Regions from separate parts of the Citrobacter sp. Marseille-Q6884 genome, predicted to be linked through region 3. Evidence: predicted binding sites of a transcription regulator. Region 3 holds the regulator's gene; each other region holds the start of a gene.
What was found. Region 3 encodes LexA, which represses DNA repair genes until DNA is damaged. Its sites were predicted from a motif close to TNCTGTATGTACATACAGNA; they were not measured.

Region 1 (12,579 bases), 1.6 Mb from region 3:
GGATATCTCTCGCTTCAAGGATCCGGATGCTTCTCAGCCTGAGATTATGCTGTATGTTGCAGGTAAAGCGTTCCAGGTCGGTGCATTGATCTTCTCCACCATTACCGTACTGGCATCCGGTATGGCGGCGCATGCAGGCGTAGCGCGTCTGATGTACGTGATGGGTCGTGACGGCGTGTTCCCGAAAAGCTTCTTCGGGTATGTTCATCCAACCTGGCGTACCCCAGCGATGAACATTATCCTGGTGGGTGCGATTGCCCTGCTGGCAATCAACTTCGACCTGGTGATGGCAACGGCGCTGATTAACTTTGGTGCGCTGGTGGCGTTTACCTTCGTTAACCTGTCGGTGATCTCCCAGTTCTGGATCCGTGAGAAGCGTAACAAGACACTGAAAGACCACTTCCAGTATCTGTTCCTGCCGATGTGCGGTGCGCTGACCGTAGGTGCGCTGTGGGTCAACCTGGAAGAGAGCTCTATGGTTCTGGGTCTGATCTGGGCAGGTATCGGTCTGATTTATCTGGCGTGCGTGACCAAAAGCTTCCGCAACCCGGTACCACAGTACGAAGATGTTGCGTAATAACTGACTATGCTGCGCCTGCTTGCCAGGCGCATCTTATAAACCGGAGCACTGCTCCGGTTTTTTTACATCTGCGTTTTACACAATCTCTTCAGCGTATTGCCAGAGTGATTTCAGCAACATTAGCTTCTCTTTGTTATCAGCATACTGCTGACTCAGCATTTGCAGTTCATTGGCATAATGTTGCAAAAATTCCGGCGTGAAAACCTGACGACGATGTTCCAGCCAGCGCTGCTGTTCCGCCTCATCCAGGGTACCTGGGAAGTTACGGGCGCGATAGTTAAACAGCAGCTTTTCAATGCGCTTGTCTACGAAGGTAATATCCAGCGCCGGTAAATTGCGTGGGTCGGTTTCCAGAACGATTTTCATGGCGGCGCGGTCGGCATCGCTGAAAAAACCGTTATACAGCTGAGCATCCACGTTGTCGGACGGCGCAAAAGGCTCCGCCTCGGCAAAAATAGCGACCACTTTATCGCGCACTTGCGGGTTTTCACGCAGGACTTTTAGGTTATCCAGACAAAGCTGACGGTTAATGCCGAGTCGATCCGCATCCTCCGGGCGCAGCGTATTGGCTTGCGCCAGAACAGGGCACTTATTGATGTGTACCAGTTTAACCGGCACAGCGGCATTATCCCCCAGGTCAGCTTTCGCAGTGTAAAGCCGCTCACGCAGGGTGTCGCTATCCAGCTCCAGCAGGGGTGAGATATCACCGGCTAAATCGACCATGATAACCGCATTGCGATTCTCAGGGTGCCAGGCCAGCGGCGCGACCCAACTGGTGTTACCGCGCCATGCCCCGAACATGCCGGAGACATGCACCAAAGGCTTCATTTGCGGGACATCGATCAGCGCGGCCAGTTTGTGCTTGTTACGGTGGCTATAGAGATAGTCAAACAAGCGTGGCTGACGAGATTTAACCAACTGCGCCATCGCGATGGTCGCGTACACATCAGCCATCGCATCATGGGCGTTGGCATGTTCGATGCCGTTCGCTTTAGTTAAATGCTCCAGGCGAAAACTGGGTAAACCATCGTCATTTTCCGGCCAGTTAATTCCTTCAGGACGCAGGGCATAGCAGGCACGCATGACATCCAGTAAATCCCAACGAGAATTATCGTTCTGCCAGCTCCAGGCATAGGGATCGTAAAAATTGCGATAAAGGATATTACGCGTCACTTCATCATCGAAACGCACATTGTTGTAACCCAGGATACAGGTTTTCGGTACGGTAAAAAGTGAGTGGATGCGTGCGGCAAAGGCGGCTTCGTTTTCTCCCTTTTCACGCGCTTCCTGGGGTGTAATGCCGGTGATCAGCACGGCTTCAGGTTGTGGCAGATAGTCGTCTGCAGGCTTGCAATAAAAGACTTCGGGTTCACCAATAATGTTGAAATCGCTATCCGTACGGATAGCCGCAAACTGCGCGGGTCTGTCCAGTGCCGGATGGGTACCAAAGGTCTCGTAATCGTGGAAGAGAAAAGTCGGAAGTTGCTTACCGTCAGTCATTGTTTAGTTATGTCCGGGATCAATTTAGCGCTCGTCTAAGAATACCAAAAATGCACGAGGTAATCAGCAAAGCGATTATCCTTCCTGAGGAACGGTCGCATTAAAATTGAGATGAACAAATATTTATTAAAAATGGATTAATTATTTCAGCCCGCCAGAGAAAATAACGGAAATAAATTATGTTGAAGTTCAGGTATTTTTAATGACCTGAGTGAGAACTATTATTGTTATTTTTACGGTTAACTGTTGTGTTCTGGAAGTTTTAAAAGTCTTTTATAAACAATGGGTTTTATTTCTTTGTATTTGCAGTGAAGCATTGTAATGAAATGTGAGTGAGGTTAAAAATTAATAATTTAAACGCCATATAATTATTGGATATATCTAATAACAGGAGGTTATATGAGTATTAGTCGGCGTAATTTTTTGCGCGGAGTGGGGATTGGCTGCTCCGCTTGCGCAATAGGCAGTTTCCCACCTGGCGCACTGGCGCGAAATTCGCCCGAGAGCATTAAAGGCAAAACAGCGCTCACGCCAAGCTTGTGCGAAATGTGTTCTTTCCGCTGTCCCATTCAGGCGCAGGTCATTAATAATAAGACCGTTTTCATCCAGGGGAATCCCAATGCGCCTCAGCAGGGCACCCGGGTTTGCGCCCGAGGGGGCAGTGGTGTCAGTCTGGTGAACGACCCGCACCGTATTGTTAAACCGATGAAACGCACCGGACCTCGCGGCAGCGGAGAATGGCAGGTCATCAGCTGGCAGCAGGCTTACAAAGAAATTGCCGAAAAAATGGGGGCAATAAAAACGCAATATGGCCCACAGGGCGTTGTCTTCTCTTCCAAATCCGGCTCGCTTTCTGGCCATTTGTTTCAACTTGCTACGGCCTTTGGTTCACCCAATACCTTTACTCACGCCTCGACCTGTCCTGCCGGAAAATCCATTGCCGCTAAAGTGATGATGGGCGGCGATTTAGCCATGGACATTGCTAATACCCGTTATATGGTGTCTTTTGGGCATAACCTGTATGAAGGTATTGAAGTTGCCGATACGCATGAGCTGATGACCGCTCAGGAAAAGGGCGCGAAGATGGTCAGCTTCGATCCACGCTTGTCCGTATTTTCCAGTAAAGCGGATGAGTGGCATGCCATTAAGCCAGGGGGCGATTTACCGGTACTCATGGCGATGTGTCACGTCATGATTAAAGAAAATCTGTATGACGCGGCATTCGTTGAACGCTACACCTCGGGATTTGCACAACTGGCGGAGGCGGTACAAGAGACCACGCCAGAATGGGCACAGACGCTTGCTGATGTCCCTGCTGATGTCATCGTTCGGGTCACCCGGGAAATGGCAGCCTGCGCGCCTCGCGCTATCGTCAGTCCTGGGCACCGCGCCACGTTTTCTCAGGAAGAGATCGACATGCGGCGGATGATTTTCACGCTCAATGTGCTGCTTGGAAACATTGAGCGCGAAGGTGGGCTGTACCAGAAAAAAGGAGCCGCTACCTACAACAAACTGGCAGGCGAAAATGTGGCTCCGGTGCTGGCAAAACCTGACGCCAAATTACCGAAGCCCGCTGCGCAACGTATTGATATGGTTGCCCCACAGTTTAAATATATCGCCGCGGGCGGCGGGGTGGTACAGAGCATTATTGATGCTGTGCTAAATCAGACGCCTTATCCCGTGAAGGGATGGATTATGTCCCGCCATAACCCATTCCAAACCGTTACCTGTCGTCCCGATCTGGTCAAAACCGTCGAACAGCTGGATCTGGTGGTCAGTTGCGATGTTTATTTAAGTGAAAGCGCCGCCTACGCCGACTATCTGTTACCCGAATGTACTTACCTGGAACGCGATGAAGAAGTCTCGGATATGTCCGGGTTGAATCCGGCTTATGCGCTGCGTCAGCAGGTGGTGGAGCCGATTGGCGACGCACGTCCGAGCTGGCAAATCTGGAAGGAACTTGGCGAACAGTTAGGACTGGGGAAATTCTATCCGTGGCAGGATATGCAGACGCGCCAGCTGTATCAGCTTAATGGCGATCATGCCCTGTCTGCGGAACTTCGTCAGAAAGGCTATCGGGAGTGGGGGGTACCGTTGTTGCTCCGCGAGCCTGAGCTTGTACGCCAGTTTACCGCCCGGTATCCCGGCGCCGTGGCTGCGGACAGCGACGGCACCTATGGCGAGCAACTCCGCTTCAAATCCCCGTCAGGCAAAATCGAACTCTATTCCGAAGAGCTGGAGTCCTTACTGCCCGGCTACGGCATTCCACGCGCCCGCAATTTCGCGCTTAAAGCTGACAGCGAACTCTATTTCATCCAGGGCAAAGTGGCTGTGCATACCAACGGTGCAACGCAATATGTTCCTTTGCTGAGTGAACTGATGTGGGATAACGCGGTATGGATACACCCGAAAACGGCAAAAGAAAAAGGGATTAAAAACGGCGACGATATCTGGCTGGAAAATGCCACCGGAAAAGAGAAAGGCAAGGCGCTGGTCACGGCGGGTATTCGACCCGACACGCTGTTTGTTTACATGGGATTTGGCGCCAAGGCAGGGGCCAAAACGGCTGCGACAACGCATGGCATTCATTGCGGTAATTTACTGCCGCATGTGACCAGCCCGGTTTCCGGTACGGTGGTCCACACCTCAGGCGTCACGCTGAGTCGGGCATAAGCAAGGAGAACGTTATGAATCACTCAACAAACCCTTATGTCATGCTGCATGACGAGAAGCGCTGTATTGGCTGCCAGGCGTGTACCGTTGCCTGCAAGGTTCTTAATGATGTACCGGAGGGATACAGCCGCCTGCAGGTGCAGATCCGTTCACCGGAAAAGGAACCTGAGGTCCTGTCTCACTTTCAGTTTGTCCGTGTGTCCTGCCAGCATTGTGAAGATGCGCCGTGCGTCAGTGTCTGCCCAACCGGCGCCTCTTTCCGTGATGAAAATGGCATCGTGCAAGTGGATAAATCCCGCTGTATTGGGTGTGACTATTGCGTCGCTGCATGTCCATTCCATGTTCGCTACCTGAATCCGCAAACGGGAGTGGCCGACAAATGCAACTTTTGTTCCGATACCCGTCTGGACGACGGTCAGTCACCCGCTTGTGTTTCTGTTTGTCCAACGGATGCGTTGAAATTCGGTCGTCGTGACGACCCTGAGATACAGCACTGGATCAGTCAAAAAGAGGTTTACCGGCAGGAGGACAAACGAAGTGGTGCGGTGAGTCTGTATCGGCGTAAAGAGATCCATCAGGAGGAAAATGTATGAATTCTATCTGGGGAGCAGAGCTTAACTATGCGCCAGACTACTGGCCGTTGTGGCTTATCTATGCGGGTGTTCTCATCCTGTTAATGATTGTGGGACTGGTCATGCACGCGCTGTTACGTCGAATGCTGGCCCCTAAAACTGCGGCCGGAGAAGAACATCGTGATTACCTTTATTCGTTAGCGGTTCGTCGCTGGCACTGGGGTAATGCGTTGTTATTTATCCTGCTCCTGCTGAGCGGCTTGTTTGGCCACTTCTCTGTCGGACCAGTGGCGTTGATGGTGCAGGTACATACCTGGTGCGGCTTTGCATTACTGGCCTTCTGGGTTGGCTTTGTGCTGATAAACGCCACCAGCGGAAACGGTTGCCACTATCGCGTGAGGTTTAATGGGCTCATCTCACGCTGCTTGCTGCAGACGCGTTTTTATCTGTATGGGATCATGAAAGGCGAGGCGCATCCTTTTGCGGCGACGGCAGAGAGTAAATTTAACCCTCTGCAGCAACTGGCCTATCTGGCCATCATGTATCTCCTGGTGCCGTTGTTAATCATCACCGGTTTGCTGTGTCTTTACCCGCAGGTTGTCGGCACAGGCCCGATAATGTTAGTGCTGCATATGGCATTAGCCATCGTGGGCATCCTGTTTATTTGCGCACATATTTACCTGTGCACTCTGGGTGACACCCCAGGGCAAATCTTTCGCAGCATGATCGATGGTTACCACCGCCATCGTAGCCATCACGCCGAGACTGCGCCGAGGAAAGGCTAACAGGAAGTGTAATTTCCTCTTCAGACTTATCTGATACGATCAACTTACAGCAAGAAAATGTGCCTTATGTCACATTTTCTTGCAATTTATCCATGTTTGTTCGTCAGAACTTCCGTAAAAAGAACGGCTATTTCTCCTATTCCTGAGGACATGCTGTTGAAACGCCGTTTGTTTATTACTGCTTCCCTACTCGCGATGAGTCTTTCTTCCGCATTTGCGGCAGACACCCCAAGTTTTGCTCCCCAACCTCCCGCAATTGAAGCTGGTGCCTGGGTGCTTATGGATTACACCACGGGGCAAATTCTTACCGCAGGTAATGAACACCAGCAGCGTAATCCCGCCAGCCTGACCAAACTGATGACCGGCTATGTTGTCGATCGCGCTATCGACAGCCATCGCATCAGCCCGAGTGATATTGTGACTGTAGGGCGGGATGCATGGGCAAAAGATAATCCGGTGTTTGTTGGCTCATCCTTGATGTTTTTAAAAGAAGGCGATCGCGTGTCTGTGCGTGATTTAAGCCGCGGTTTGATTGTCGATTCGGGTAATGATGCCTGTGTCGCGCTGGCCGATTATATCGCCGGTGGGCAGGCTCAGTTTGTCACCATGATGAACAGCTATGTTCAAAAACTGAAACTGCAGGACACGCATTTTGAAACCGTACATGGGTTGGATGCGCCAGGCCAGCACAGTTCGGCCTATGACCTGGCCGTATTATCCCGGGCTATTATTCACGGTGAGCCTGATTTTTATCATATGTACAGTGAGAAAAGTCTCACCTGGAACGGTATCACGCAACAAAACCGTAATGGATTGCTGTGGGATAAGACCATGAACGTCGATGGATTGAAGACGGGACACACATCCGGCGCCGGATTTAACCTGATCGCTTCTGCCGTTGATGGACAGCGGCGATTGATTGCGGTTGTCATGGGGGCTGAGAGCGCAAAAGGGCGTGAAGAGCAGGCGCGTAAGCTGCTGATGTGGGGACAACAGAACTTCGATACGGTACAGGTGTTGAGTAGTGGGAAGCAAGTGGGCACCGAGCGGATCTGGTATGGCGACAAAGAACAAATCAGCCTGGGAACGGAACAAGATTTCTGGATGGCGCTCCCTAAAGCGGAAATCCCAAATATTAAAGCCAAATACGTGCTCAATAAGAAAGAGCTGGTTGCCCCCATTGCCGCACATCAACGTGTGGGTGAGATAGAACTCTATGACAGAGATAAAATTGTTGCACACTGGCCACTGGTTACGCTGGAGTCGGTGGGTGAAGGCGGCGTCTTTTCGCGTCTGAGCGATTATTTTCACCATAAGGCGTAATGTTTCCTTATTTCCCTGACTGGCAAGAGTGCGAATCTGCTCACATAATAATCACTATTTCCTTGTGGCCGTAATAGACAAAAATTACACTGTATATAATTACAGTGTAATTGCGGAGGTTATATGGAGTACGAGATCAAGCAGGTTGATAAACGCAGGATTGCCGGTTTTCACATGGTTGGGCCATGGGAAGAAACGGTAAAACAGGGCTTCGAGCAACTGGTGATGTGGGTCGATGGGAAGCAGATCGTGCCGCTGGAGTGGATTGCCGTCTACTATGACAATCCCGATGTTGTTCCGGCGGATAAACTCCGTTGCGATACCGTGGTTTCCGTGCCTGAGAACTTTTTTATCCCGGAGAACAGTGAAGGGGTGATCCTGACAGAACTGGCCGGTGGTGAATATGCGGTTGCCGTTGCCCGCGTTGAGAATCATGACTTCGCGACACCATGGTATGCCTTTTTTAACAGTCTGTTGCAGGACGCAACGTACCAGATATCCGCCAAACCCTGTTTTGAAGTTTATATGAACAACGGTATGGAGGACGGTTACTGGGACATTGAGATGTACGTACCGGTGCAGTCGAAGTAACTGTTTTTTGTGTAAATCAGGATGAAAGTCCTGTACATGACGGTGATGTTTTCACTGAAAAAGCAGGTACAATTCTGTTCTTTGCCATTCCCTGACGGAGTGCATGAGTGCGTGCAGATAAGTCGCTGAGCCCGTTTGAAATTCGCTTGTATCGTCATTATCGCGTTGTGCATGGTATTCGCATCGCACTGGCGTTTCTTCTCACTTTCCTGCTGGTTCGCCTGCTGAACATCCCTGAAGGTACGTGGCCTCTGATCACGCTGGTCGTGATCATGGGGCCTATTTCATTTTGGGGAAACGTGGTTCCCCGCGCGCTTGAACGCATTGGCGGGACGATCCTTGGCGCTGCGCTTGGGCTGGTGGCATTACGACTGGAACTGATTTCGCTTCCACTCATGTTGATATGGTGTGGGGTGGCGATGTTTTTGTGCGGCTGGCTGGCATTAGGGAAGAAACCGTATCAGGCGCTGCTGATTGGTATTACGCTTGCTGTTGTGGTGGGGGCACCCGCTGGCGACATGAATACGGCGTTATGGCGTGGTGGCGATGTTATTCTGGGGTCGCTACTAGCAATGTTGTTTACCGGGATCTGGCCGCAGCGTGCGTTTATACACTGGCGCATTCAACTGGCGCATTGCGTCACGGGATATAACCGTGTCTATCAGGCAGCATTGTCGCCGAACTTGCTCGAACAACCTCGACTGGATAAGCATTTACAGCAGTTGCTGAGTGAAGTTGTCAAAATGCGTGCGTTAATCATTCCTGCCAGTAAAGAAACTCACATCCAAAAATCGATATTTGAGGCTATTCAAACGGTGAACCGCAATCTGGTTTGCATGCTTGAGCTGCAAATTAATGCGCTTTGGGCAACACGGACCAGCCATTTTGTGATACTGAATGCTCAAACGCTGCGTGAAACCCAGCATCGAACCCAACAGGCGTTACTGACAATCACTCATGCGTTATATGAGGGCAATCCCCAGCCTGTGCTTGCCAATACGGAAAAACTCAATGACACCGTGGCTGAACTGCGCCAGCTCATTGATGAGCATAAAGGTGATAATGTGGCCGAAACGCCCATTCATAGCTACGTCTGGCTGAACATGGAAATGGCGCGACAACTGGAGTTACTCTCTCATTTAATCTGCCGCGCATTGCGCAAATAAAGAGCAAGTGAGGGGATTGACTCTACTGCTGCTTCGATTCAGCAAAGATTAAGGGTATGATACTGAAAAAGGCTAAAACCATTGGTAACGACGATGGGTTTACCCTCGATAATTCAGGTTTCAACCATGCATTGTTCATGCATATGCAACTTGAAGTATAGCGGGCATGAAAGTAATGTTGACCCACTTTAGCCGTTGTTTAAACGAATCCGAATCTCACATTATCAGGGGTGTAAAAATGGAAACTACCAAGCCTTCTTTCCAGGACGTGCTGGAATTTGTTCGTCTGTTCCGTCGTAAAAACAAACTGCAACGTGAAATCCAGGACGTTGAGAAAAAGATCCGCGACAACCAGAAACGTGTTCTGCTGCTGGACAACCTGAGCGACTACATCAAGCCGGGTATGAGCGTTGAAGCGATCCAGGGCATCATCGCCAGCATGAAAAGCGACTATGAAGATCGTGTGGATGATTACATCATCAAAAACGCTGAGATCTCTAAAGAGCGTCGTGATATCTCTAAAAAGCTGAAAGCGATGGGCGAAGTGAAAAACGGCGACGCGAAAGCAGAGTAACGTTTTCTGTTTATAAGGGTCGTTGCAATGCAGCGACCCTCACTGTAATTCGACCCCGCCCGTTACCATCCGCAGCAAGTGCTGTTCCGGCCAGTGCCGGGTCAGTTTTTTCTCTGTCAGCATCCATTTGATGTACTCAACATCATGACGTTTTCTGTCCAGCATCAGGCCGACGACGCTACCGCTGTGCGCGACATTGACTCCGTATAAATCGCATTCCTCGACCAGCGCTAATAACGCGTCGAAATCGGGTTTTGGCAACAGTACCTGACTGGCGATTGCGCTGAGCGTTGCCGCTTCTCCCATTCGGTAAGGGTTTTGACTACGACAGGCTTCCTGTACCTTTTCCCACGCCCGTTTGAGAGCGGGAGCACCTGCCTGTAATCCAGACTGGCGGGGAATACGGTGGTAGTCTGCAGTACGCAGCGTTTCCGGGCTTTCGAGTACCAGCAGGTCGAGTTGTGGCTGCGCTTCACAGGCAATTTGTGTGGAGGCATCGTTGTGATCAAAAAGGGTTAACTGGCGAAAAACGGTACTGTCGGTCGGTTCAAGCGAAACACACAGATGCGCCAGTGTCGACTCATCTAATGGATGCCCCAGATGGTGCGCCGTCGCGACAGCCGTGGCGGCAATATCTGCTGTACTGCTGGCCATGCCTTTGGCGATAGGGATGGTTGAATGGATATCGATTCGGATATCCTGGCTGACGTGCGCCGGGTATTGCCAGTGCTGCAACAACCGATCCACCATGGCTCGCGAAAGGGGGCGTTCGTCTGTCAATGGTGAACCTGAACTGACCTCAACGGTGCTATACCATTCAACAGGGCAGGAGACCAGTTTCTCACTGCCCAGAATCCAGCCCTGGATAAGTTCTCCGCATGATGCGGGACATTGCGCAACAGCCACGTCTTCACCTTTGTGATCAGCAATCCTCGGCGCATAGTGTCATGGCGATCGCGCTATTACCATGATTTGCCGCAATTTGCGGTGCGGCAATATTAAGCAGGAACGCCCAATGTCACAGTTTCTGCTATTGCAATACGCATAACATCCTGGGCGATCATCAGCTCTTCGTTGGTATTAATGACAGCCACTTTTACCATCGAATTTTCAGTCTGAATGAAGGTCGCATTGCGTTCATTTTTGGCCTCATCAACGGACAGTCCCAGGAAATTGAGGTTGTGACAAATGGCGGCTCTGGCGCGAGCCGAGTTTTCGCCGATTCCCCCGGTGAAAACCAGTGCATCCAGGCCGCCCATTTGCATAATGTAGCTGCCAATGGTGGCTCGAATGCGTTCGGCAAACAGCGTGAGTGCCAATGCCGCCTGGTGGTTCCCCCTCTCAGCCGCCCGCTCCACATCACGGTAGTCCGGTGAAATACCGGAAACGCCCAATAAACCCGATTCGTTATTGAGTAACTGATTGAGCTGCTGCGGCGTTTTTCCTTCCCGCAGGGCAATCCATGGCAGGATAGAGGGATCGATATCCCCGCTACGTGTCCCCATCATGACGCCTGACTGGGGGGTAAAGCCCATTGATGTGTTAACTGACTGCCCACCCTTGATAGCGCAGATGCTACTACCATTACCAAGGTGGCAGCAGATAACGCGCAGAGCGCTGAGCGGAACGCCCAGTTTCTCCGCCAGCGCAGCGCTGACATATTTGTGGCTGGTGCCATGAAAACCGTATCGACGAATCCCCAGTTCAGCGTAGTAACGCCAGGGCAGAGGATAGATAAAAGCAGGTTCATCGAGCGTCTGATGAAAAGCCGTATCAAAAACCGCGACGGCAGGGGTATTGGGCAAGAGCTGGCGAAAAACGGTAATCCCCAGTGCGTTAACCGGATTATGCAACGGTGCCAATTCAGCAAGACGCTCAATTTCTGCCAGTGTTTCATGAGTTACTAAGGCGGAATCTTTAAACGACTCACCACCATGAGCGACGCGATGGCCTACGCCGTCAATGTCCTCCAAACTGTTGATGATGTTATGATCAATCAGTTTTGCCAGTAACAGGGTTACCGCTTCGCGATGATCGGCAACGGGCAGAATTTCCTGCCATTTTTCTGTGGGTGTTTTAAGGGTAACCTGTCCGTCAGGCATGCCGATGCGCTCAATCAACCCCTGGCATAGCATTTCACCCTGGGGCATAGCCAGTAGCTGGAACTTCAACGACGAGCTGCCTGCATTGATGGCCATTATCTTGTGAGACATGAGGATTCCTTTGCATTCAGAAAGATGAGCATCTCATCGACCCCGGTATTGTTCACCGCGCTGGTGACAAATACTCTTTGTGCTCCAGCCTGTACCAACCAGCTTTCGATGAGAGTGATACGTTGTGGGTTGGCCAAATCGGCTTTGGTTACCAGTCCAATCACGGGCCTGTTCATGGGGCCAGTAAACCCGGGCGAAAAAGGTGACCACGGTGCGTCAGCATTGAGTACCAGAGCGATCATGTCTGCTTCGCATGCGCTGGTTAGCAGCGCGCTGTACAAACAACGGTTCTCAAGGTATTCACCCGGCGTGTCGATTGCTGCAGGAGACCAGACAATCGCCTGGGTTTTCTGATAATGCAGATCTTCTCCGCGCATGCATTGGGTGAGTGACGTTTTACCGCACTGGCTGGGGCCGATGAGCATGATGCGTTTCATAGGTTCATGTCCGTGTAATGGGGCAGGCGGTAAAACGCATCATCTCGCCCAGTGTCCGGGTAACCTGTTTAAGTGCGTATTCGACGGCCGAAACATCACCAGTGAGCACGACCGCTCCGGTAAAACGGTCGAGAAAGCCAATTTCAACCGCGCCGGATTTGGTGG
Region 2 (7,332 bases), on a different contig from region 3:
CACGAACTCTGGCAATGGCCGAATTTTCACGTGCTCATCCTGAATGATAATGAACGGCATAGATGAAGCGGCAGAAAGACGCAGTATCTGGTCGGGGTGTTCAGGATCAGCCATCGCGATGTTTGCAGCTGGATGCACTTTAACCGGACGGCGTAAGCGAAGCTTTTCTTCCGGTACACGCGCAATAGCCTTAATCAACGAGTTGAGTCTGACTGATTTATCTTCATCTTCCTCGATGTCCTTGCCCATCTTCTGGAGCAACTCGATTTTGTTAACCCTGCTAAAAAGCGTCTTTTGCCTCCAGCCGAAACTGACCAGATTGACGTTAGCATTATCAAACATACGCAGCTGCCGATAGAGATGCAGGGTCATGACACCAGGGCAGGCGCTATGCAGCGCGTTGAAGCGCATGTATTCCGGTCGGCGATCACCACCGTAGTTTTCGATGATGTGGCGTTGAATGCTCTCTTTATGCTGGTTGATGGATGTCACCAAACGGGTAACCAGCTGAGAGAATTCCGCATCTGTATTGTCGTACCATAATACGCCGGTAGTGCGCCGAGCGGACTTCTGCGAATAGCCATCCCTGATATGCAGGTCAGCGTATGCCGCGCAGGCAGCATGGACAGCATCGTGTCCCTGTTTCAGCTCAGGCATGATGTGTTCGATGGCCATATCTTCTTCGCCATCAGCAACGGCTGGCAGGACGCAGACACTCGCCTTGAGCGGAAGCCGGGAACCCAGCACTCCACGAAGTTGTGTGATCTCGCTCTCCAGCGTCTGGAAAGTTGTTGAGATATTCATTTCTATCCCCGAAAAAGGGCTCTAAACTCCCTCCGCTGCACGGAGGACTGTATGTACATACATACTCATAACAAGCGAAACCGAGTATATCAAGTTCGTTTTGTTTACAGACGAATTTTATCGATGACGAATGAAGTTTTCACTGCTGATTAGCCAATCCTGACGCGAGGGATTTCATTAATGTTAGTGAGATAGGATGGTGACAATAACTCCCGCCGCATCGTCCAGTCTTTGTCGATGCCCTGGCCCGCAAACCATAATTTCCCCCGACCTGACCGGTTAATTCTATCCATCACGCCCATCAACGCTTCACCATTGGCAAAGAGTCGGTTCTCACCAAACAAATCGAGCTGGCTGGTGGCGCTATCATAAAAGTCAGATAGCATCACTCCGGCTTTATGGTATCGGTATCCCTCCTGCCAGATATGCCGGAGCCCTGCGACCGCAGCCGCAATGATTTCCCGGGTATCGGCGGTGGGGTTTTCCAGCTTGACTGTCTGCTGGCCACTGTAAGGGGCCGTTTTCGAATAGTAACTTGTGCCAATAAAAACCGTTATGCAGCGACAGTATTGCTTCTCTTCGCGCAGCTTCTCGCCTGCACGTTCGGCATACTCACACACCGCCTGGTGCATTGCTTCGTAGTGCTCTATTTTCTGGCCGAATGAACGCGAGCTGATGATCTGCTGCTTAACCTTCCTCACCTCTTCCAGGGCTATGCAGGACTCGCCATTCAATTCGCGCTGCGTTCGCTCCAGTACGACTCCAAATGTGTTACGGATAAGCGATGTTGGCGCATTGGCCAGATCGAGAGCAGTCCTGATGCCCATGCTGTTCAGTCTGGTGGCATATCTCCGGCCCACCCCCCAGACATCGCTTACGTCAATATATGGCAATAATTTACGTTGTCTTTCTGGACTGCTGAGATCAACCACTCCGCCTGTTTTAGTCCATGTTTTTGCAGCTTTATTTGCTAGTTTTGCCAAAGTTTTAGTTGTCGATATGCCCACCCCCACGGGTATATGGGTGCTCTTTAATACGGTTTTCTTTATTTCTCTTCCATAGTCATCAAAATTATAATTTTTCTGCATTCCTTCAAACGAAAGGAAAACTTCATCAATACTGTAGACCTCAGTATTACTGGAGAATTTAAATAATGTCTCACACACCCTACGGGAGATCTCCGCGTACAAGGCATAGTTAGAACTGAAAACATGTACACCGTTAGCTTCAAAGAATGCTTTCTTCTGGAAGTACACGTCACCATTCTGGATACCTAATTTTTTAGCTTCCGCTGAACGTGCCACGACCATGCCATCATTGTTCGAAAGGCATACAATTGGCTTGTTCACCAGATCGGGCCGAAAGACTCTCTCGCAGGAGGCGTAAAATGAGTTGCAATCCACCAGGCAGAACATCACAAGGCCTTGTACACGATGAAGGTCACCACGCCAAAAATGGCCAGTTCTTCGCCTTCTTTCAGATAGATCGGTGACATCCGGCTATTCATTGGCAGTAGCGCGGGAGCCGGGCTTAGCTGCAACCGCTTAATGGTGAAATCACCATCAACGGTCGCAATCACAATATCCCCCTCTTTCGCCTCAAGTGAGCTATCCACGATGACCAGATCGCCTTCGTGAATACGTGCCTCTACCATCGATGAACCTGTTACTCGTAAGAAGTAGGTTGCAGATGGATGTTTGATGAGGTGAGTATTTAGATCAATAAATTCATCAACATAATCGGAAGCGACTGAAGGGAAACCTGCGCTGACAGGCTCAACGAACAACGGGAATTGGCCTGGTGATTGTTGTGTCACTGGGATAAGTTTCATAATGCTCTGCTCTTCGTGGTGCTGTATATCCATACAGTATTATAGACAGGAGCCAGGAATTTTCGCACCTCCTTTTCCGAAAGTTATTTTCCGCTATCACTCTTCAGGTTTTTCTTATCACTTGTCCAGAAGTGGGTAACTGCACATAACAAATTGCAACCATATGATTCCTCAGTTCATTTTCAGAATTTACTCGTGCTTACTTCGTATACAATTCGGAATTTATCCGTACATTTTATAAGGAGTAATAACGATGAAGCAGTTTACAAATGAAGCAACTCAACAAATGCTGGCCGACTTTGACAAATCCCCTTTCTCTGACGCTGATCTGGCCGCAATGGATGTGGATGCTCGACAAATTATTGAGCAGAACGCTGAAAGGGATCGCCAACACCCGGTAACAGCAATCTGGCGTGTTGCGGTCGAGGGAAGCCTGACTGCGCGAGGTGGTGTCGTAACCGCTGTTGATAGCGCCAGGGTTATGGATCTAGGCAACGGTCAAATGGTCAAAATCGCAGTGGAGGGTGATGCAGTCACTTATACCGATGGTTCATCTGCACGGATTGTTTCAAGCGCTGGCCAGAAAGCTACACACTTCGAGAAAGGGCTCGCGCTGGTGGGCAGCGTACTGGATAACGGGGATGAAATTGTCTCGACCCCGCAGGACAGATTAGTGCTGTTATCGCGCAAAGGTATGGCTGAAGCCCCCGACTTTCTGGCAATACCCGGAGGCGTGACTCATGGGGTATCGAACTAACAATTATGGCCGGGGCCAGGCGCTCCACGGAGATAAAACCACCACAGGCGCGACCGTCCTTACTTGGGGTCAGTTTGGATATCGAAAATTATTGTACTATAAGGACTTCCCCGGCATGTCAAAGCCGGTATTTATGGTTTCTGTCTGCTCTTCAGTAAAAATAAAGGGGAGAGACTGCGGTACTATAAACGGCCATGATGAATCGTCATCGATTCGGGCCCTGATGAAAGACGCGCGTGAGGTTCTTGTTCGTTAAGCGGATACGTATATCCTGTACAATAGCCAGATAGGCCTCACGGGGTCTAACCCTTTATCATCAACGAATTGCAGGTCAGATGGTTATACAGCTTCGAGCTTTAGTTGACTGAGTACAGCCGGAAATCATCACCGTAATGTAGTGATGCCCAACACAGCCGCGCATTTTTGGCGGCGATGGCCACAACAGCCCGCCAGTACCCTCTGCGCTCAACCAACATACAAACCCAACGGCTGAATGAGTCAGTCCTTTTCCCGGCGCCAATAAGCACTGAACGAGCCCCCTGAACCAGAAGCGTTCGCAGATACGAATCACCGGCTTTTGTGATCCTGCCGAGTTTCGACTTTCCCCCGCTGCTGTATTGTGATGGCGTCAGCCCCAGCCAGGCTGCCAGTTGACGTCCATTTTTAAAATCATGTGCATTACCGATACTGGCGACCAGTGCACAGGCCGTTGTGGGACCAACGCCCTTTAGCTCCATCAGCCGCTGACTGCGATGATCTGTTTTGGCTATGTGGGACAAAATTCGGTCATATTCAGTGATGTTAGCTTCAATGCGATCAACGTGTTCCATCAAATCATCAACACATTGCTGAACCTGAAGCGGTAAAGAGCTCTTCTGCACAGAAACCATGTGGCGCAGGGCATCAGCACTTTGTGGCGCGATGACACCGAATTCAGATATCAATCCTCGCAGACGATTATACGTTGCTGTTTTCTCTTCGATAAAACCCTGACGGGTACGATGTAAACACTGCATGGCCTGCTGGCTTTCGTCTTTCACTGGTACGAACCGCATATGCGGACGACGAACAGCTTCACAGATAGCCTGAGCATCAGCTGCATCATTTTTTCCTGATTTTCCGGCCATACGATAAGGCGATACAAACTTAGCAGCCATCAGACGTGGCTCATGACCATACTGCCGAAACAATCTTGCCCAGTAGTGAGCCCCGGAGCATGCTTCCATCCCGATAACACAGGGAGGCAAACTTGCAATTAACTCAGGAAGTGCAGCACGCGATACTTTAGGCTTAACCAGAACAGTTCTACCATTTTGATCAACACCGTGAACAGCAAACACATTTTTAGCAAGATCGATACCGACAGTCGTGATAGTCATAACGAATTCCTCCGGGACGATGTGTACCCCATGATTGCACAAGAGTTAATCAGGCGCATAATCAGGGGAAGTCCCTTCCATTCGTTAAGGCTATTTTTTGACCTTTCGACTTTAGCGGGTCTCAACCGACGAAACTTACCGGAAGCCGGTATCCGGTTGCTTTTCCAGATATAATCGCCTGTCAGATTGATATGCTCCCAGCCTAGCGGGGACAAATGCGACAGCAATTGATCGTTGATCTTCACCCCTTTACGCTTCAGGGCATCGACCGCTCTTTCCATATAGACGGTATTCCACAGCGAGATAGCTGCCGTCAGCAGCGTCAGTCCACTGGCGCGATAGCTCTGATTTTCCGGTTTACGATCCCTGATTTCACCCAGACGGTGCAGGAATACCGCGCGCGCCAGCGCGTTACGGGCTTCTCCTTTATTCAGTCCCGCCTGGACCCGCCGACGAAGTGCCGGATCGCGGAACCAGTCGATCATAAACAGCGTTCGTTCAATACGGCCAATTTCTCTCAGTGCTTTGGCAAGTCCATTTTGCTTTGAGTAGCTGGCAAGCTTTTTCAGCATCAGGGATGCCGTCACTGTTCCCTGCTTTATCGAGGTTGCCAGACGCAACACTTCACGCCAGTGAATTTCGATCTCTTTCAGGTTCAGGCTGGTCGTTGATATCAGTGACTGAAGCGCCGGGTACTGGTCTGCTTTCCCTTTGATAAACAGCTTCTTGTCATGGAGATCCCTGATTCGCGGACAGAACGCAAATCCCAGCAGATGCATCAGGGCAAAGACATGATCGGTGAAACCCGCGGTATCGGTGTAATGCTCCCTGATTTTCAGGTCACTTTCGTGGTACAGCAAGCCATCGAGAACATGGGTTGAATCCCTGACCCGACTTATTATGCAGGTGTAAAACGGGCTGTATTGATCCGAAATATGGGTATAAAACTGTCGTCCGGGCTCCTGCCCATATTTCGGGTTAACCTGTCCTGCGTAGCGGCCAGTGCTGCCTGTTCTGAAATTCTGTCCATCTGATGATGATGTTGTCCCGTCTCCCCAGAATGCCGCCAGCGGCCTTTTCCCCTGCGCGTTTACCAGTTCTGCAAGGGCGGCTGAATAGGTTTCGTCGCGGATGTACCATGCCTGAATATCTTCAAGTGATGATTTGGTACTCCCGGGGCAGGCTTCTGCCATTTTGGTCAGGCCAAGATTGATGCCATCCGCAAGAATGGTGGTGAGAAGCAGGCGGGTATCGGGACGGGTAATGTCATTTTTTATATGCGAAAAATGTCGGGTAAACGTCGTCCAGCCGTTTACCTCATCGAGAATTTCCGTGATTTTAGGGCGCGGTAGCATGCTGTAAACCAGCTCTGCCAGCGGTGAAACCTGCGCCGGTACGCAGTTATCCAGCGGAGAGACTTTTACGCCCCTGTCGGAAATTTCCACATCGGGCAGTTCACCAAGGGCTGCCATGGCATTGACCTCTTCAAGTCTGGACTGAAGCAGGGTCATACGGCTGGTAATGTACTCATGGTAATCAGCAGATACGGGCAGTGGCAGCGCCGGAGTGAGTTTGTCAAAGTCCTTTTCGGGAATGAGGTAATCATCAAAATTTTTGTAGCGCCGTGAGCCTTTAACCCAGATGTCCCCGGAGCGCAACGCTCCCTTAAGCTCGCTGAGCGCACAAAATTCATAATACTGCCGATCAATACCCGCAGGTGTAATCACCACCCTGTGCCAGCTTTCAGGGACAAACTCAAGCGGCGCAGTCGCCGGAACTTTACGTGAGTGCTTCAGGTACATATCCTTGATCACAACCAGCGCATCAGCCAGAGGTTGCGCTGCCGGGGTTGCGACTAACTGTAAAGTGGATAACATGCGTGGGGCATATTTCCGTAATATGCTGTATTTCTCGGTAATAATATGCAGCGGGTCAAAATTATTTTTTCTGGCGAGATGGCGTGTTTCCTCCAGACTGGCGACAAATTCAGGCCATGGGAGTATATTTTCTATTGCGAGCCATGGATCGTCACCGGAATCGCGGGCATCAGACAGCGCCTGACCGACATCGATGTACTGCCTCAGTTTTGACTGGATCAGCTTTCCGGTCTGCTGAAGGCGCTCTGCCTGTGTTCTTTTGGCTTTGCTGAAAAGGCTGTTCAGCATTCGCTCATGCAACTCAATCACTTCGTCTGTCAGTGTGGCTCTGGCTTCTTCCAGCACGCACACCAGGATCGCATGACGCCGGGTTGCTGAAAATCGGGTCAAATCACGGCTACTCATCTTCCGGCCTTCCCGCGCCAGTTTCAGCAACCGGTTCTGGTGAATGGTACGATCTATACCTTCCGGTAATGCCAGCGATTCAACGCTGCTGAGCCGATCAAGATGTTGCAGCAAGTTCTTACCATTGATTTTACCCGGCGGTTGCAGAAGCCATGTCAGCCTGGAAGACTGATTATCCGATGACTCAAGTAAACGATCCAGGGCATCCCTGTGAGCCGGAGTTAACGGGGCATTCAGAGTCTGAAATACGATTTTATCGCCGCCTGCCATGGCCTCAGC
Region 3 (12,579 bases):
ATCGTGCGCTCGATTTCTTACTGGAACAAGGTTTCGTGCACAAGGTGGAATCCACCAACAGTTATGTCCTTTGCCATTTGTTCGATCAGCCGACCCACAGCTCAGCCATGTTCATTTGCGACCGTTGTGGCGTAGTAAAAGAAGAGTGTGCCGAAGGCGTGGAAGACATTATGCATACGCTGGCAGCCAAAATGGGATTTGCCCTGCGTCATAACGTCATTGAAGCACATGGGCTCTGTCCGGTTTGTGTGGAAGTAGAATCATGTCGCCACCCGGGCGAATGCCAGCATGACCACTCTATTCAGGTGAAGAAGAAAGTCGGGCGTTAAGCGGGGGAGCGTACATCCTTGTACTCTCAGACGGGAGGGATTAATTACCAGCGGTAATCGTTGCGTTTTTCCCAGCTATCGACCTCTTTCTCCGCCTGATCTTTCGCATATCCATAACGTTCCTGGATTTTACCTACCAGTTGGTCGCGTTTACCTTCAATGACCGTCATATCATCATCGGTCAGTTTGCCCCATTGCTCTTTCACTTTACCTTTCAACTGTTTCCAGTTACCACCGACTTCGTCTTTATTCATCATCAAGTCCTCATCGTTAGGTTGTGAATAGCGAGAGTGCTAAGCCCAGACACATGATGTTTTGCTGAGCGTGAGAATAAGTGTAGTCGGTGATTCCGGGAATTATTTACTATTCAGAATTTTTAACCGTCCCGTCAGGCAAACCAGGTGCCATTACGCCAGTGACGCCGCCAGATGAAAGCCAGTGAAAGTCCACGCAGCGCCAGGAATACGGCCAGTGCAAGCCATAAACCGTGGTTTCCCAGTAACGGTAACGCCAGTAACGTTAAGGCAAACCCCGCCGCTGCAACAGCCATGCTGTTACGCATTTCGGCTGCTCGCGTTGCACCAATAAACATACCGTCCAGCAGATAACACCAGACGCCCACCAGCGGTAAAATAACCTGCCAGATAAGATAGCGATCGGCCAGTAGCTGAATCTGAGGCAGTGAGGTCAATAGCGCGATAATGTGTTCGCCGAACAGGGCATACATCAACGAAAACAGTATTGCCACAATCCCCGACTGACGACAGGCCGCCCGCCAGACATCCAGTAACTGACTGCCATCTCGCGCGCCATAAGCCTGACCGGAGTGTGCTTCCACTGCATAGGCAAACCCGTCCAGCGCATAGGCGGTGAACGTCAGCAGTGTCATCAGCACGGCATTGACCGCAATAATCTCGCCACCAAGACGCGCGCCCAGCACCGTGATGGCACCAAAGCAGAGTTGCAGTAGCAACGAGCGCAGCATGATGTCGCGGTTAAGCGCCAGCAGACGGCGAAAGTTGCCGCGCCAGGCAAGCTTCAACATCGCCAGCGAGACGCCACGGAGGTGGAGTACCTTACGCACCATCAGCAGGCCAATCAGCAACGTGGCATATTCGGCAATCACCGTCGCCAGCGCAGCGCCCTGGACGTTCATGTGCAGACCCATCACCAGCCATACATCGAGTACAATGTTGAGAATATTACCGACAATCAGCAGGATAACCGGCGCACGTGCGTACTGGACGCCCAGTAACCAACCGAGTAGCACCAGATTTGCCAGCGAGGCGGGCGCACTGAGCCAACGGATTTCCAGGAAGCGGCGAGCCTGTTCCAGAACGGCCTCGCTACCACCAACGATGTGCAGCGCCAGATCGATAATTGGCGTACGAAACAGCGCGATCGCCGCCCCGGCGCCCAACGCCAAAATGAGCGGTTGTACCAATGCTCGCGCCAGCGCCTGCGGATTTTTCGCGCCGAACGCCTGGGCGGTTAGCCCGGTGGTACTCATGCGTAAAAAGAGCAGCAGCATAAAGAGAAAACTGGTCGCAGTCGCACCGACGGCGACACCGCCAAGATAGACAGAACTCTCCAGATGACCAATCACCGCAGTGTCCACCAGCCCCAGCAGGGGAACGGTGATGTTGGAGAAAATCATCGGTAAGGCGAGGCGCCAGAGAGCTTTGTCGGAAGAGGTAAAGAAAGGCATGCGGGAAAGCCTGAGAAGGAGTTAGAAAAAAGACGTGAGATTGCCAGATGACGGCGTAAATGCCCTATCCCGGCGTTTTTCATGTTTCACAGGCCCGATAAGCGTCGCGTCATCGGGCATGTTGCCGGATAGCGGCGTAAACGCCCGATCCGGCCTGCAGAAAATTACAACCATTCACCGTTACGAATAACGCCAACCGCCAGCCCTTCAATGGTGAAGCTTTGCTCGCGCAGGTCAACGACGATAGGTTTGAACTCGCTATTTTCAGGCAGTAATTCAACTTTATTGCCTTGCTTTTTCAGCCGCTTAACCGTCACTTCATCGTCAATACGCGCGACAACCACCTGGCCATTACGCACATCCTGGGTTTTATGCACAGCCAGTAAATCGCCATCCATAATCCCGATATCTTTCATCGACATCCCACTGACGCGCAGCAGAAAATCGGCGTTCGGTTTGAACAGTGAAGGATCAACCTGGTAATGGCCTTCGATGTGCTGCTGTGCCAGAAGCGGTTCACCCGCCGCAACACGACCGACAAGCGGTAATCCCTCTTCTTCTTCCTGCAGCAGGCGAATACCACGCGATGCACCAGAAACGATTTCCAACACACCTTTACGCGCCAGCGCTTTAAGATGTTCTTCAGCCGCATTTGGGGAACGGAACCCCAAACGCTGCGCGATCTCCGCACGCGTCGGTGGCATACCTGTCTGGCTGATGTGATCCCGAATGAGATCAAACACCTCTTGCTGCCTGGCCGTTAACGCTTTCATTCCGCCCCCTGGGTGTATATACAGTTATGCTGTGAGTATATACAGCTAAAGGTGATTTTGGAACCGCAAACTGCACAAAAAACAGGAGATTTGTGAAGTTTTGGAATCCTTATCGAAAATGTGACCACAACAGGATGCCCCAGGTGATCAGGGCGACAAAAATAGACAGCAGCACCGCTGCCGACCCCATATCTTTCGCCCGACCAGAAAGCTCATGGTATTCAGAGCCAATACGGTCAACCACCGCTTCGATAGCGCTATTCAGAATTTCAACGATCATCACCAGCATCACCGAACCAATCAGCAGCACGCGGGTAATGGCGTCAACATCCAGCCAGCAGGCGATTGCAACGCCCAGCAGGACGGCAACGCTTTCCTGGCGAAACGCGGCTTCATTGATCCAGGCGGCGCGAAAACCTTTCCAGGAATAGCCCGCTGCTTTGATAATTCGAGTGAATCCAGTGGTATTATTAGCCATCAAAAGAACCTTTTTACATTATTAGCGTCAATGTCGTTGTACCGTTTGCCTTTTTATTTCAGGGTGGATACAACGCAGCGCGAAGTATGACGGGATACACCAGAAATTCACTAAACTTTCTGATATCCTTGCAGCGCATTTGCATTATTAACCAGAGGCTTTACATCGTTTATGTCCGGCTGGCCAAGAATTTACTACAAATTACTGAATTTACCATTAAGCGTACTGGTAAAAAGCAAGTCTATTCCGGCGGATCCCGCTCCGGAATTGGGGCTCGACACCTCTCGTCCCATTATGTACGTCTTACCGTACAACTCAAAAGCGGACTTGCTCACGCTACGCGCCCAATGCCTGGCGCATGATCTTCCTGATCCCCTGGAACCGTTGGAAATCGACGGGACTCTGTTGCCGCGCTACGTGTTCATCCACGGCGGCCCGCGTGTCTTCACCTATTACACGCCAAAAGAAGAGTCCATCAAGCTGTTCCACAACTATCTCGACCTTCATCGCAGCAATCCTGATCTGGATGTGCAGATGGTGCCGGTATCGGTGATGTTTGGCCGCGCTCCCGGACGCGAGAAAGGCGAGGTGAATCCGCCACTGCGCATGTTAAACGGCGTCCAAAAATTCTTTGCTGTCTCCTGGCTGGGTCGCGACAGTTTTGTCCGCTTCTCCCCTTCAGTCTCCTTGCGCCGCATGGCAGACGAGCACGGCACGGATAAAATTATTGCGCAGAAACTGGCGCGTGTGGCGCGTATGCACTTTGCCCGCCAGCGTTTAGCCGCTGTGGGTCCGCGTCTTCCTGCCCGTCAGGATCTGTTTAATAAGCTGTTGGCTTCAAAAGCGATCGCGCGTGCGGTAGAAGATGAAGCGCGCAGTAAAAAAATCTCCCACGATAAAGCGCAGCAAAATGCTATCGCGCTGATGGAAGAAATTGCCGCGAACTTCTCCTATGAGATGATCCGTCTGACAGACCGTATTCTGGGTTTCACCTGGAACCGACTGTATCAGGGCATTAACGTTCACAATGCAGAACGTGTTCGCCAGCTGGCGCATGACGGCCATGAAATCGTCTACGTACCGTGCCACCGCAGCCATATGGACTATATGCTGCTGTCGTATGTGTTGTATCACCAGGGGCTGGTTCCGCCGCACATCGCCGCAGGGATTAACCTGAACTTCTGGCCAGCGGGTCCCATCTTCCGTCGTCTGGGTGCGTTCTTTATTCGCCGTACCTTCAAGGGCAATAAGCTCTACTCCACCGTCTTCCGCGAATATCTGGGCGAGTTGTTCAGCCGCGGCTACTCGGTTGAGTACTTTGTTGAAGGCGGACGTTCACGTACCGGTCGCCTGCTCGACCCGAAAACCGGCACATTGTCGATGACCATTCAGGCGATGCTGCGCGGCGGTACACGCCCAATCACGCTGGTGCCCATCTACATTGGCTACGAGCACGTGATGGAAGTGGGTACGTACGCGAAAGAGCTGCGTGGCGCGACGAAAGAAAAAGAGAGCCTGCCGCAAATGCTGCGTGGCTTAAGCAAGCTGCGTAATCTGGGTCAGGGCTACGTCAACTTTGGCGAGCCGATGCCATTGATGACTTACCTGAATCAACATGTCCCGGAATGGCGCGAATCTATCGATCCGATCGAATCCATTCGCCCGGCCTGGCTGACGCCGACGGTAAACAACATCGCTGCCGATCTGATGGTGCGTATTAACAACGCGGGCGCGGCCAACGCCATGAACCTGTGTTGTACCGCGCTGCTGGCTTCCCGTCAGCGTTCTCTGACCCGCGAGCAATTAACCGAACAGCTCGATTGCTACCTGAGCCTGCTGCGCAACGTACCTTACGCAGCGGATGCGACTGTTCCTGCACAGAGCGCCAGTGAATTGATCGACCACGCTTTGCAGATGAACAAGTTTGAGGTCGAGAAAGACACCATCGGTGACATCATCATTCTGCCGCGTGAACAAGCGGTACTGATGACTTACTACCGCAACAATATTGCGCACATGCTGGTGCTGCCTTCACTGATGGCGGCGATTGTGACGCAGCACCGTCGTATTTCACGTGCTGCATTGCAGCAGCATATTGAAGCGCTGTACCCGATGCTGAAAGCAGAGCTGTTCCTGCGCTGGGAGCGTGATGAGCTTGCAGGGGTAATTGACGAACTGGCGAATGAAATGCTGCGCCAGGGCCTGATCACCCTGCAGAACGACGAGCTGCATATCAATCCAGCGCACTCCCGTACGCTGCAACTGCTGGCGGCTGGTGCTCGCGAAACGCTGCAGCGCTACGCCATTACCTTCTGGCTGCTGAGTGCGAACCCGTCCATCAACCGTGGCACGCTGGAGAAAGAGAGCCGCACTGTGGCTCAGCGTCTTTCTGTCCTGCACGGTATTAACGCGCCGGAATTCTTCGATAAGGCGGTGTTCAGTTCTCTGGTGCTGACCCTGCGCGACGAGGGATACATCAGCGATACGGGTGATGCGGAGCCAGCAGAAACGATGAAGATCTATCAGATGCTGGCCGATCTGGTGACATCGGATGTGCGTTTAACCATTGAGAGCGCAACGCAGAGCGAGTAATCAAAAAGCCGGTCGAAAGACCGGCTTTTTTGTCAGGGTGAGTTGCCAGAGGGCACTACGTCAAAGGTGCCAGTAGCTCATCGCCAGTCCTAAAAACAGAACCAGACCAACATAGTTATTGTTCATAAATGCTTTAAAACAGGCATCCCGTTCACGGTCAACAATCAATTTCTGCTGATACACAAACAGTGCGCCCGCCACCAGCAGAGACCAGTAATAACCGAAGCCCAGCCCGTTCAGCCAGCCAATCAGCGCCATCAGCGCCAGTACGCCAACCTGCAGAATACCGATAATCAGTTTGTCGTACCGACCGAACAGAATCGCGGTTGATTTAATACCAATCTTCAGATCATCATCGCGGTCTACCATCGCATACTGCGTGTCATAGGCCACTGCCCAGAGAATGTTGGCGAGGAACATCAGCCAACAGCTCAGCGGGACTGACTCGCTCACGGCGGCGAACGCCATCGGGATAGACCAACCAAACGCCGCGCCCAGCACCACCTGCGGCAGATGCGTGTAGCGCTTCATGAAAGGGTATACCCACGCCAGCGCCAGAGCAGCAACCGACAGCAAAATGGTCATCGTGTTTAGCGTCAGCACCAGCAGGAAAGCCAGCAACACCAGTACGACAAACAACGTCCGGGCTTCTTTCTCCGTGACCGCACCGCTGGGCAGCGGGCGGTTCGCCGTTCGTTTGACATGCCCGTCAAATTTGCGATCGGCATAATCATTCACCACGCAGCCGGCGGCACGCATTAACCAGACGCCAGCGACAAATACAGCCAGGATCCACAATTGTGGCACGCCAGGGGTCGCCACCCATAGCGCCCACAGCGTCGGCCAGAGCAGCAGTAAGGCGCCGATTGGCTTATCCGTACGCATCAAGCGGTGAAACGCCAGCAGCTTATTCTGCGTCAGACTCCACTCCATCTTTATTTCCTCTCAATACAACGGCGATGCAGGTAAAAAAAGCTCGGTAAGCATCAGCGGCTTACCGCTCAGACGCAAGCGGGAACGACGCCCCCACAGCGCTGCATCGCGACCAATCTCAATAAAATCGCGGGTCAATGTCGATGATGTAAACAGGTAGCGCCCGAGCGGGGTTTTCCCCAGATTTTGCAAGGCCAGCTCAGGGCCGCACAGTGTTGATTCAGGCACCACGGTTCGCCCGGCAAGCCAGGGTTCGCCATCCGCGCATAACAGGATTTCACGCAGCCAGTAGCGGGATTCTTTCGGCAGCAGCGTCAGTTCTTCAGCCACCTCATTTTGCCCAACAAATCCTTCTCGTATCAATGTTACGGTGACCTGTTTTCCCTGCTGCTCAAAACGTTTGGTCATGGAATCTTCCAGCAACAGCCAGTCAAGCAGTTGAGGGTCAAGCGCAGGGATCGCATCAAAATAACGCAGCGCACGCAGTTGCGTTAACGCAGGGTGTGGCATGCCTTACTCTCCGATTGATAACCTGAGGGCATTGTATCGCAGAAAAGGCATAACGGGGTGAGCAAACACGATTAAGTGATCGGTAAGGCAACATAAGCGTAACAAATAGCATTGCACGATAAAAAAAGGTGCGCCAGGAGACGCACCAGTTGTTGCAAATCAGCACTGCGGGGAAACGGTTACCCCTTGCCTTTTACACTGCTGATAAAAGTGGAACGAGCAGATGTGGACCCCAGACGTTCGGCTTCATCAAGCAGCTTCAGCGCTTTATCGACATCGCCTTTCGCGACTGCATCCTTAATCGCTTTATTAAAGTAGCTTTCGGTGTCATTCAGCATCGGCTCGCTTTTCTTCGCAGGCGCTGGGGCAGGTGCCGGAGCGGCAACGGCCGCCGCCGGAGCCGCATAGGTCACCGCAGGCGCTGCGGTATTACCGACGGTTACCGGTCCTGGACCAGAGGAGCCAAACAACGGCCCGACCAGTACGCTGGAGGAGGTGCTGGTTTTCACTTTCAGTTTCAGCAGGCCGTCAGTGGTATGACGGGCTACCGGGTCCGGGATATCCGGCACAGAGTTACCCACCCCTTTGGCATAGGCTTTCGCCGGATCAAGCAGGGTCGTGGTCTGCTGGAGGTCTTTCTCGGTCGTAAAGACCAGAACATAGAGTTTTTGCTGGCCCAGTGCTGGCGTCAGTCGCATTACGCCTTCCAGACGATCGGCACTCATCACACCGGGCTCCTGGTAGGTAAAATAGCTGCTGGGGAAAAATGCAGATGGCGTCATGTTCTGATCAAGAATTAAGACGTTTGGCGCAAATACGCTGGTTTGTTTGTTCACTTCACTGGTCAGTGTCAGCGTTAACTCGCCAATATTCGCCGGTACGCTATACGCAGCAACCGGACCGGTCACCCCGGCGACATCCAGACGCTGGCCGCCAGTAGAAAGCTGAGTGGACTGCGTATTCGATTGATCAACCGGCGTCCAGGTTAATTGTTGCAGTGCGGCAGTGGGGATAGCAGGCGCCGCCGTGGTGTTCTGCGGAACAATATTCACATCGGCCAGGCTGATGCCCGGTACGCTTGCAAGTAAACCTGCAGATAAACAAAGGGCAACGAGACTTTTCTTCATTTTCATTGTTATCACCTCAGATAGCATGGTTCAGCGGTAGCCAGGCAATAGCGCGCTAAACCTTAATGAAGAGGGGCTTGCGCCCCTCTTTCGGTCATTACGTCAGGCTATTGTCGTCTTACCACCAGATTTCCATCTGGGCACCGAAGGAAAACTCGTCGCTATCGCCACGGCTGGTGGTGTTGATACCAGAATTGGTTGCTGCGGCGTATTTAGAAACATTGTTGCCGTTTTTAATGTAGCCCCACTCTTCATCCCATTTTGCATAGGTTGCGAAGACACGGATTGCCGGGCGAGACCAGATGCTGTCGCCAGCCTGCCACTGTTGCGCGAGGGTGATTTTGTACTGGCTGTTGCGATCGCCAGTCTGCTGAGATTTGACGTTGTCGTACCCGATTTCCATCAAGGTGCTCATGATCGGCGTCCATTTGTACATCGGACGAATACCGACGGTGTACCATTCGGTACCCAGATCGTTATCCAGGTCGATATTCTGGTACATACCGACGTACATCAGGTCCCATTTGTCGCCCAGGGAGATTGCACCGTGATCAAGCACACGTACCAGGCTACCGTTGTTATTGATGTTGCTGTCGATGTTATGGATGACAGGATCAGTTGGGGAAAGCTGGGTATCAAAGGTTGAACCGTACGTCCCTTGTGATCCCCCTTTACCCTGAGTCGTCATCGCGTCTGTCGCATATTGCACAACAAACTTGTTGTAGCCTTTCAGCATGCTCTGGGTATGTTCAGCGGTGAACATCCAGCCATCTTTCGAGGCATTATCTGCATAGCTGTAGCCGTCAGACTTATTCGCACTACCGTAATCCACACCCAGTTCCAGTACGCCATCCGGGTTGGTTTCCAGACCCGCTAAACGTACGTCGAATACGTCGTTGGCGGTATCCTTGGAGGTGTCATAAATATTCTGGCTGCTGAAGGTGTAAGAGCCGCCGGCTTCCTGGGAACGGGTCGCGGCCAGAGACAGTTTACCGAAGCCCAGATCGATGTTTTCGATACCGGCGCCAGGACCTGAAATATCCCAGTAGTAGAAGTCGATCATGTGAACATCATGACGCTGGTAGAAGCGCTTACCGGCCCAGATAGTGGAGCCCGGCAGCCATTCAATCAGGTTTTTACCTTGCACGTTGGCCTCACGGAATGCTGGATCGGTCGCTTCCCAGTCATTCTGCTGTGCTACGGAGTAGGCAACGTTGGTATCGAAGTAGAAGCTTTTATCGCCTTCTTTCCACACTTCCTGACCCAGTTTAATTTCCGCATAGGTTTCACATTCGTTACCAAGACGGTATTTACTTTGAGCGCCGGTTGCCTGGAAACACTGTTGTTCACCGCCACTACCCGTCCAGCCGATACCGGAACGAGCATAACCATGAAAATCTACAGCCATTGCCTGAACAGACATAATGCCTGCTGCTACAGCAACCGCCAGAGGGAGTTTGCGCAGAGTAATCATCGTTCTATCTCCTGAGATCATTGCTTTTCTTTAAACGCTTCCCCCTTCGGACGGCCTCTTTGTTGGCGGCGTTCTTTCTGCCGCCTCGATGCTGCCTCGAATGGCTTTGCGCTTCGTTTTTTTATGGAATGCTTAAACGCCCGGCTCTTGATGCAACCGACGACATGCAGTGCCATCCTCACGGAACAGATGACAACGCTCTGGCGGCAGGCCGATAGCGAATGTGGCACCCTCTTCTACCAACACCACGTCATTCTGGCGGTAGACCAGGTTTTGACGGATGGCGGGGATCTGGATATGGATTTGTGTTTCGTGACCAAGCTGCTCGACCACCTGCACTTCACCTTCGAGAGTCACATCAGCAATCTCGCTGGGCAGCAGATGTTCCGGGCGAATACCTAAAGACATGTTGGCGCCAACCTGAACGTGGGCGCTGTCCACTGGTAACCAGATTTGCTGACGATTCGGCAGCTCAACCTGCACCTGATCGATAGCCGTTGCGGTGACTTTCACCGGCAGGAAATTCATCTTCGGCGAACCAATAAAACCTGCGACAAAACGGTCAGCCGGATAGTGGTACAGCTCCAGTGGTTTACCGACCTGGGCAACGCGTCCGGCATCCAGCACCACAATTTTGTCCGCCAGCGTCATGGCTTCGACCTGATCGTGAGTGACGTAGATCATCGTGCGGCCAAGACGTTTATGCAGGCGGGAGATTTCGATGCGCATTTGCACACGCAATGCGGCATCCAGGTTGGAAAGCGGCTCATCAAGCAGGAACACGCGAGGCTCTGCCACCAGCGTACGGCCAATCGCCACACGCTGACGCTGTCCGCCAGAAAGCGCTTTAGGTTTACGATCCAGCAAATGCGCCAATTGCAGGACTTCGGCGACCTGATTCACGCGCTGGTTCATTACCTCTTTTTTGGCCCCCGCCAGTTTGAGACCAAACGACATGTTTTCGGCGACGGACAAATGGGGATATAGCGCATAAGACTGGAAGACCATGCCCACGCCGCGTTCAGCGGGTGGAATATCGTTCATTCGGTTTTCCCCGATAAACAGGTCTCCACTGGTGATGGTCTCAAGCCCGGCGATCATACGTAGCAAAGTCGATTTACCGCAGCCTGACGGTCCGACAAACACCACGAATTCTCCTTCGTGAATGTCGAGATTGATATCTTTCGATACCACCACGTCACCCCAGGCTTTCGTTACATTTCGCAGCTGTACGCTCGCCATGCCCTTCTCCCTTCGTTACAACCTGTCATCGACAGCAACATTCATGATGGATTGACTATGCGTTATTCATTAATGGCGGGAATCCTCCACCCCCCGGCTTTTTTATGGGGGAGGAGGCGGGAGGATGAGCGCGCGGCATTTGCGCCAGGACGTCGGTGGTGAAAATGAAATTTGTGATACAGGCAGCAAAATTCGGCATATTTCTCTGTGCTCTATCACTCAATTCATACAATTCTGGGATGAATATCACATTAAAGAATACCAGGGCGTAGGTGTAAGGAGGATAGAAAGGGCGTGCAGTGGGAGGTTTAGGGGAAAATACCTTTTACACACCTCTTTTTTGTTCATGGTGCAGATTTTTAATTTAAAACAATATTTATTTAACAGATGACTGATGGGTTATAGAATTCGCAACATAACATTTACCAGGTTACCCCCTCACAAATAAAGGCTGCCAGTGGCATTACATAAGGAAGAATAACATTCGTCCAAAAGTAATTCAGTATTCGGCGGATAAATATAAGGATTTATTTATGCCAAATTTAACGCATTTAACACGTTCCACTTCAGCTAATAGCCCTGTCCTTTCTGCTTATAATCGTATTGATGACAATCAGAATCATAGCCAGAAAAACACTCTCGCGGCCTCATTGCATCGTGTCAGCCAGGCGCCTGTCGATAAAACCCTGTCAAATAGCAATCACGGTTCTTTAGTATTGAGTCAGAAAAATGAGGTTTATCGTGACACCGTCATTGATATTCTTACGGAACTGGGGAAAAATGCCCCCAATGATTCTGCCGCAAACAAACTGAGCGCGTTAAAAGAAACGCTACTGAATTTAGCCACAAATGACCAGAATGCTATCCCTGCCCATGACTTACAAAAACTCGCCAGTGCGTTATTCCAAATTCGCGATAACCATTTAGCACCGAAATCAGAAATCGCGCAAATTGTCAGGATGCTTGAAAAGCATTTCTATAGTTGTTTTATAAGCCAGAATATTACGGATAAAAGGGATAAAGATTCGCATAAATATCTGGTAGATTCCCGCCCGGATACAACACATTCAAAAACAGTCGCTACCAATATTTCCCTTAGCGCCGGATTGATCGATAACGAAACAATGGGTGCGACCATTGGCGCAAAAGTAAAAAATGAAACCAGTGTGGCATTTTCGCGTAGCGTTGACGATGAAGGTATCGTTGGCGTTGGCCGGGAAATCAAGAATAAAACAACAGGTTCGCTGACCTCAAAAATAAGCATGACCGAACTGCTGGAGAAGCTCCATATTGTGGGTAAGAATAACACAGCTCTGGATTTAACTCTTGAACTCTCAGGCAGCAAAACCATTCAGTCAAAATCAAAAAACTATCCGAGTATGTATGACTATCTTGATGAAAAATATTCACAAA

Region 1: sbmC (DNA gyrase inhibitor SbmC) is a predicted target of LexA. The motif match lies at 7,521-7,540, and genes of this name have one in related genera.
Region 2: umuD (translesion error-prone DNA polymerase V autoproteolytic subunit) is a predicted target of LexA. The motif match lies at 2,655-2,674, and genes of this name have one in related genera.

The regions. Positions count from the first base shown of each region.
Region 1 covers NZ_CAMDRE010000001.1:3,085,658-3,098,236, forward strand. Annotated here, with positions in the region: gene plaP (putrescine/proton symporter PlaP) at 1-577, shown strand, start outside; gene sbcB (exodeoxyribonuclease I) at 656-2,080, opposite strand; gene phsA (thiosulfate reductase PhsA) at 2,480-4,753, shown strand; gene phsB (thiosulfate reductase electron transport protein PhsB) at 4,768-5,346, shown strand; gene phsC (thiosulfate reductase cytochrome B subunit) at 5,343-6,110, shown strand; gene dacD (serine-type D-Ala-D-Ala carboxypeptidase DacD) at 6,261-7,433, shown strand; gene sbmC (DNA gyrase inhibitor SbmC) at 7,557-8,024, shown strand; gene N7268_RS14630 (FUSC family protein) at 8,132-9,190, shown strand; gene N7268_RS14635 (DUF496 family protein) at 9,429-9,764, shown strand; gene N7268_RS14640 (L-threonine kinase) at 9,804-10,670, opposite strand; gene N7268_RS14645 (acetate/propionate family kinase) at 10,763-11,977, opposite strand; gene pduV (propanediol utilization protein PduV) at 11,962-12,414, opposite strand; gene pduU (propanediol utilization microcompartment protein PduU) at 12,419-12,579, opposite strand, start outside.
Region 2 covers NZ_CAMDRE010000003.1:201,453-208,784, reverse strand. Annotated here, with positions in the region: gene N7268_RS24630 (DNA replication terminus site-binding protein) at 1-804, opposite strand, end outside; gene umuC (translesion error-prone DNA polymerase V subunit UmuC) at 954-2,219, opposite strand; gene umuD (translesion error-prone DNA polymerase V autoproteolytic subunit) at 2,219-2,635, opposite strand; gene N7268_RS24615 (hypothetical protein) at 2,889-3,392, shown strand; gene N7268_RS24610 (IS110 family transposase) at 3,749-4,771, opposite strand; gene N7268_RS24605 (Tn3 family transposase) at 4,768-7,332, opposite strand, start outside.
Region 3 covers NZ_CAMDRE010000001.1:1,435,932-1,448,510, reverse strand. Annotated here, with positions in the region: gene zur (zinc uptake transcriptional repressor Zur) at 1-329, shown strand, start outside; gene N7268_RS06870 (CsbD family protein) at 374-583, opposite strand; gene dinF (MATE family efflux transporter DinF) at 718-2,037, opposite strand; gene lexA (transcriptional repressor LexA) at 2,202-2,810, opposite strand; gene N7268_RS06855 (diacylglycerol kinase) at 2,920-3,288, opposite strand; gene plsB (glycerol-3-phosphate 1-O-acyltransferase PlsB) at 3,460-5,880, shown strand; gene ubiA (4-hydroxybenzoate octaprenyltransferase) at 5,941-6,813, opposite strand; gene ubiC (chorismate lyase) at 6,826-7,323, opposite strand; gene malM (maltose operon protein MalM) at 7,503-8,456, opposite strand; gene N7268_RS06830 (maltoporin) at 8,569-9,924, opposite strand; gene malK (maltose/maltodextrin ABC transporter ATP-binding protein MalK) at 10,057-11,166, opposite strand; gene N7268_RS06820 (hypothetical protein) at 11,700-12,579, shown strand, end outside.